Regions from separate parts of the Halomonas sp. TH-94 genome, predicted to be linked through region 2. Evidence: predicted binding sites of a transcription regulator. Region 2 holds the regulator's gene; the other holds the start of a gene.
The links. The regulator FliA, encoded in region 2, starts transcription of late flagellar genes. The targets are predictions, from matches to a motif close to CTAAAGTTNNNNNNNNNNCNGCCGATA.
Positions count from the first base shown of each region.

Region 1: a site for FliA is predicted at 1,336-1,362, ahead of motA (flagellar motor stator protein MotA). Genes of this name have one in related genera too.

Region 1 is NZ_JBYCKL010000033.1:29,340-32,752, forward strand. Features, by position in the region: gene flhD (flagellar transcriptional regulator FlhD) at 315-641, shown strand; gene flhC (flagellar transcriptional regulator FlhC) at 644-1,219, shown strand; gene motA (flagellar motor stator protein MotA) at 1,405-2,277, shown strand; gene motB (flagellar motor protein MotB) at 2,274-3,221, shown strand; gene cheA (chemotaxis protein CheA) at 3,272-3,413, shown strand, end outside.
Region 2 is NZ_JBYCKL010000085.1:10,580-13,992, reverse strand. Features, by position in the region: gene AC2VNO_RS15960 (EAL and HDOD domain-containing protein) at 1-1,169, shown strand, start outside; gene AC2VNO_RS15955 (RNA polymerase sigma factor FliA) at 1,166-1,873, opposite strand; gene AC2VNO_RS15950 (flagellar protein FlhE) at 1,940-2,338, opposite strand; gene AC2VNO_RS15945 (hypothetical protein) at 2,350-2,928, opposite strand; gene flhF (flagellar biosynthesis GTPase FlhF) at 2,928-3,413, opposite strand, start outside.

The DNA of each region.
Region 1 (3,413 bases), on a different contig from region 2:
ACTAATGTATTAGTGGTTACTTCTTGTCAAGGCCTCTGTGACACATTTTTTGCTTTACTACACAAAGCGTTAACAAACTAGTTCTTGAGGCTTAGCGATCTAAGCTTTTTTCCTGAAAAGGCTACCGTTGAAAGGGTGGTTGGCAGGTTGCCGAACAGTGGTCACAATGCACCTGTAACAAGCAGCGTCCTTAACAGGACTCGTGGTCCATCAGGCCCAGCGGCAAAATTAGTGCAAGCCTAATGGTCTGAGTTCTGACACAGCAAGTGATAAGAATATAAGGACACGCGACTCAACCGCGTGCAGGGAAACCGATGAAGAATACGAATCACCTGGATGAAATCCAGGAGTTGAACCTCGCCTATCTGCTTCTGGCGCAGCGATTGCTCAATGACGATCGCGCGGCGGCCATGTTTCGATTGAAAATCGATACCGAAACCGCCGACCTGCTGCTGTCGCTTGGTGCTGCGCAGCTGACGCGCCTGGCGCGTACCAACCAATTGCTCTGTCATTTCGGTTTCGATGGCGCCGAGCAGCTGAAGCAAGTAGTCAACAACCCCCGTGACAATGGATTGTCTCAGTTTCACGCTTCTCTGCTTATGGCAGGGCGTGGAACGGCTTCCATGTCACGGGGGGTGTGAGAATGTCGAATAAAAGCCTCGTCGAAGAAATGCAGCAGGTTCAGCTCGCCATCGAACTGATCGAGCTGGGTGCACGCCTTCAGGTGCTCGAAACCGAGACCGACCTCAGCCGTGCACGTTTGATCCGGCTGTTCAAGGAAGTGCGCGGCATGTCACCGCCCAAGGGGATGCTGCCTTTTTCGACCGACTGGTTCATTACCTGGCTGCCCAACGTGCATGCCTCGCTGTTCTACAACATCTACCGCAACCTGCTGGAACAGCAGCGCTGTGAGAGGATGCAAGCCTTCGTTACCGCCTATCGCCTCTACAACGAGCAGGTCGGTATCGATCAGGCGGAGCCGGTGCTGGCCCTGACCCGTGCCTGGACCCTGGTGCGCTTCTTCGAGAGCGACCTGCTGCAACTGTCCACTTGCACTCACTGCAGTGGCCATTTCGTCGCGCACGCGCATACGCCGGACCACGATTACGTCTGTGGTATCTGCATGCCGCCTTCTCGGGCCGGCAAGACGCGCAAGCGCCGCGAGCAGGAAGATGCCGAGTCGATCGAGCAAGCTGCGCTCGTTCAGCGGGCCGGCTGATTACGCTGCCTTGCTTGCTGAAGGCTGAGCGCCTATTCGCTCGACCTTGGACGCCGCTCCATCCGGGGCGGCGTCATGCTATCCAGCCTGATTCCTCTCTTTTTTGTCTGCAAGGCCTCAAGTGTTTCTGCGTCAGGCCGATACATTGGGTAACGACGACTCGCATCCAATAAAAGGTATCGGCTGTGCTGATTCTGCTCGGTTACATCGTAGTCCTACTGTGTGTCTTCGGCGGCTTCGTGCTGGCGGGAGGCTTCCTGGGTCCGCTTTACCAGCCCACGGAGCTGCTGATGATCGGCGGTGCAGGGGTGGGGGCCTTCATCGCCGCTAACAATGGCAAGGCGATCAAGGCCACATTCAAGATCATTCCCAAGCTCAAGCGCACGAAGAAGTACAACAAGGCCATGTATATGGAACTGCTGGCCGTGCAGTTCAAACTGCTTTCCAAGATTCGGCGCGAGGGGATGCTCGGTATCGAACGTGATATCGATAGCCCCCAGGAGAGCGCACTGTTCCAGGAGCACCCCATGGTGCTCGCCGATCCGATGATCATGAATTTCATGACCGATTATCTGCGCCTGATGGTTGCCGGTGGCATGGACCCGATGGAAATCGACGAATTGATGCTCCATGAGATCGAAACCTTCGAGCAGGAAGCGCACATCCCGGCGGATGCCATTGCCAAGGTGGGTGATGCCATGCCGGCCTTCGGAATCGTCGCCGCGGTAATGGGCGTGGTGAAGGCATTGACCTACGCCGATGCAGGCCCCGAGCAAATGGGGGAGATGATCGCCCACGCTCTGGTAGGTACCTTCCTTGGAATACTGATGGGCTATGGCTTCATCAATCCGGTGGCCAGCAGCATCGAGCGCCAGATCAAGGAAGCCGAGAAAATGCTGCAGTGTATTCGTATAACGCTGCTGGCCAGTCTTCACGGTTATGCACCGCAGCTAGCCGTCGAATTTGGACGTAAAGCGTTGCACACGGCTGAGCGCCCGGGCTTCACCGAGCTCGAAGAGTATGTGCGCAATGCCAAGTCGGGTGCGGCAGCGGAATGAGTGCGGGAGGAGACAAGCGCCCGATCATCATACGGCGCAAGAAAGTCGTCCACGCCCACCACGGTGGCAGCTGGAAGATCGCGCTTGCCGACTTCATGACGGCATTGATGGCCCTTTTCCTGGTGATGTGGATCCTGTCGGTGGCTAGTGAAGAGCAGCGTCAGGGTGTTGCGGACTACTTCAGCACGCCATTGACCAGCGCTGTCACAGGGGGAGATCGCTCTGGCAGTACCCGCGTCATACCCGGCGGCGGGCCGGATCCGGCTCACAGCGATGGGGAGCGGGCACGTATCGACACGCGTGAGTTCAGCCGACCCAGCGAGCAGCAGCGACGCTTCTTCATGGATCTTCAGCGGCGCATCGAAGCGGCAATCGACGCCGATCCCGAGCTGCGTGAGCTGCGCCAGCAGATGCGCTTCGACCTGACCCCGGAGGGGCTGCGCATTCAGCTTCTCGACCATGAACTCAGGCCGATGTTCGATATCGGTAGCGATCGTGTCGAGCCGTACATGCGCAGTCTGCTGAGAACCATAGCACCGCTGCTCAACGATCTGCCCAACTACCTCAGCATAAGCGGCCATACGGATAGTCGTCCTTACGCAGGTGGATATCGTGGCTATAGCAACTGGGAGCTTTCCAGCGACCGTGCCAATGCTTCCCGTCGCGAGCTCGTGATCGGCGGGCTGGACTCCGACAAGCTGTTGCGTGTCTCCGGCTTCGCCGACCGCGTCATGCTACCTGATACCGACCCGTTCGATGCCGACAACCGGCGCATCGAGCTGCTGGTGCTGCTGCCGGAAGTGGCCGAATACATTCGTCGGCCGAGCGTACTCAACGGCCCTGGCGTGCCGAGTCCGATGAGTACGCGACTGGAGAGCGAGGTCGATCTGGCTCCCGTACAACAGTTTACTGAAGGGCTGCGCCGCACTCTGAATCCCGAATAAGGGACGGAACGGCGACAGCAAGACAAATTTGACACCAGGTGGTGAGGCGCATGGATATCACGGATTTCTATGACACTTTCTTCGAGGAAGCCGAAGAGCTGCTGGCCGACATGGAGCGCTTCCTCCTGGAGCTCGATGTGGATGAGCCGGATAACGAGCAGCTCAACGCCATTTTTCGCGCAGCGCATTCGA
Region 2 (3,413 bases):
TTCACCCGGTTCACGATGCCAGCCATCACCATGTGGCCGATCGCCTCGTCTACGGCCGGCACGTCGAAGCCGATGACGAAGTCGAAGATCTGATGTCTGCCACGGCCCGGGCACTGGCGAGTGCTGTGTACGAGCTGGGCGATGCCGGTCTGCTGGGCGATAGAACGCTGTTCATCGACCTACCCCTGGAGTGGCTGGACCGCCCGGAGCTGCTTCCCACGCCGGCACCACGCCTGGCCCTCGGGATCGCCGAGGTCGGCTCCATCGATGCCGAGTTGCTCGAGCGTCTGGACGACATTCGTGAGCGCGGCTACCGGGTCATCATGCCTTCCCGCCTGATCAAGCAGGATGTCGGCACCATGCTTGGCCGCTGCGATATCATTCTGCTCACGTCACCCAGCGACCTCGATGAACAGACGCTGGAAAAGCTCCCGGCACGTAACATAAAACTGCTGGTCGAAAATCTCGACAGTCGCCAGGCGCTGGAGCGCTATCAGGCGATGGGCTGTGACTACTACCATGGCCAATACTTGGCGCATCCCAGCTTCATTGCCTCTCAGCCGCGCGGGCGCCACGGTAACCGGGCCGCACAAATCCGTCTCATCCGCGCCCTTTACGAGGACAACAGCGACCTGAACCGGATGCACGAACTGGTGGTGCAAGTGCCGCATCTCCACGTGGCCATTCTGCGCCGTGCAAATTCTTCCTATTTCAATCGCGGTGGCAAGGCAGTGGATCTGCATCGAGCGGTACAGGTACTCGGGCTGATCGAATTGCGGCGCCTGATCCTGACGCTGACCCTGGCCAGCTTGCAGCCCTCATCTCGCATCGTACTGCGCATGGCGCTTGTTCGTGCCTTCATGTGCCGGAATCTTGCTGCCCCCTTCCCCACCCTGGATCCCGAGGATGCCTTCACCACGGGTCTGTTCTCGCTGATGGACGCCCTGCTCGAGGAGGATCGCAGCACCCTGCTCGAGCACCTGCCGCTTGGCTTGCCCATCATCGAAGCCTTGAAGTACCGTGTCGGGCCGCTAGGCGCCGTGCTTACCCTTTGCGAAAATCATGAGCGGCAGGTAGAAGCTGCCATCGACGATGTGCCAGCCGACCGACTCCACGCCTGCTACATGGAAGCCTTGGCGAGTACCAAAGCGCTGATGGACAACCTTTAGTCGTCGCTCTCGGCCAGGCGTACGCGCAACCGGCTCACGGCCTGGCTATGCAACTGGCATACCCGCGATTCGGTGACCCCGAGCACGACGCCGATCTCCTTGAGGTTGAGCTCTTCCTGGTAGTACAGCGCCATCAGCAGCTTTTCCCGCTCGGGTAACGCCTCGATGCCCTCGACCAACTGCTGACGCTTCTCCGCATCGATCAGCATGCGGTAAGGCGTATCGATGGTGGCATCCTCGATGCCGGGCTCTACGCCTTCCGACACCAGCACCTCGAAAGGCAGCAGGTGACCGCTGTTGGTATCGTTCAACAGTTGTCGGTACTCTGCGAGTCCCATCTCGAGCTCAGCGGCAATCTCATTCTCCTCCGCCGGCCTGCCCAGCTGCTGCTCCAGACGACGCACGGCTTCATCGACCGCCCGTGCATTGCGCCTCACGCTGCGTGGCAACCAATCGCGGCTGCGCAGCTCATCCAGCATGGCGCCTCGAATACGCTGGCTGGCGAAGGTAGCGAAGCTGGCGCCTTGACTGGCGTCGAAACGACCCATCGCTTCCAGCAACCCTACCGTACCGGCCTGAATCAAATCATCGAGCTCGATACTTGCGGGTAGACGAACCTGCATCGACAGCGCCTGGCGCCTCACCAGCGGCAGGTACTCTTCCAGCAGGTCCGACTGTTCTATCTTGCCTCGTGCTGTGTACATGCTCTTGCTCTCGCGGCTGACGGTTCCCTCGAGCATCGCTTCACCATGCTCGACGAGTCAGATTCACTACAGGTTGTGATGATTCACTATCACCTGCAGCCCCTGCAGGGTCGCAGCGCGCTGGCCACGCTCCTGCAGGGAGAACTGAAAGTAAAGTGGGGTATCGGCCGGCATACCGGCCAGCGCCTCGGTCTGTCCTCGTGAGCCAGGCAGTGGCACACATCCCCCCATGTGGCAAAGCCAGGCATTCACCTCTCTCCCTGCCAGTGGCTGATACTGCCAGTTCACCCGGCCCATTACCTGGCCTTGGGCCAGCTCCGGCGTTGGAGGTAGAAGAGCGGCGGACATTGCCGGACGTTCGCTCATCACCACCTGGACGGCAGGGGCCGTCGCTACCCAGCTACCCGCAGCCTGGGCCAAGCCCGCCCAGGCTCCACATATGGCCAGGATAACGATACCTTGCAAGACCCGTGGCTTCATCGCGCCAATACCAACAGTTCGATGCCAAAGTATGCTTCCGCCACATATTGAAGATTACTCAGCAGGCCTTCACGCCCCACCCCCGGCGGATGCACGGCGATCAGACGCTGCGGCCCGCCCTGCTCGGCGATCTGCTGGAGCATGCGATAGCCGCGGCGAAAGGCCTCCAGGTCATCGTCTACCCAAAGCGCCCAATGGGATTGCTGTGCTGCCAACAGGGGCAGATGTGAGCTATTGATCGGTAACGCCACGATACGCCAGGCACGCGGATTGCCGACCCAGCGCCTACCCTCCCGTGCCCAGCTCTCAAATAGCTCGGTTACCCGGGCTGTATGCCGCTCCGCCGTGCCCGCCAGCCCCAGCACCATCAGCGTCAGCTCCTGGTCGCTGCGAGGCTTGGGCGGCTTGATCGCCCCACTCGTGGGGACCGGCTGGGCAGCCGAGCGCTTCGATGGATCCCCGGGAGCTATCTCCGCGGCGAGTTCGACCAGCATTTCAGCCACGTGTAACGGGCAGTCGTCCTGCGATGTACCGTTCGCCCATTGGCGCAGGCCCGCGGCCTGGTCCCATCCCATCAACTTGACTCCCTTTCACCAAGGCCAAGGTGGCGAATGGCATCGCGCACCAGAAATAGCTGTATCAATGCTTCGAGCAATGCCACGTCGCGGCGACGACGCTTGCCGCCACTGAGTCCGAGCAGCTCGGCTCTGAGATCCATGGCCTTCTCGTCTTCGGCAAGATCGAGATGAGCAGCCACCGTGGCCAGACCACTGGCCATCAGCAGGCGCACGTCAGCGCGCATCTCACCGATCTCACTGGAATCGAGACGCTGCCAGGCGCGCCGAGTCAGCTGAGGCAGTACGTCACCCTGCAAAAGCGAAAGCAGCAGCGGTTGAACTTCTTCTCCCAGCCTTTCAGGCGTGACCCAGCAGCGCCTGACTAGGATCTTGCCGCTTTCTTCGTCGCGTACCTGGCCAAACCAGGCCCTCACTTCGAGAGCAGCCGAGTCGCGACGGCTCCCTTTGAAGTGGACGCCGACAGGCAAGGAGGTCAATACCAG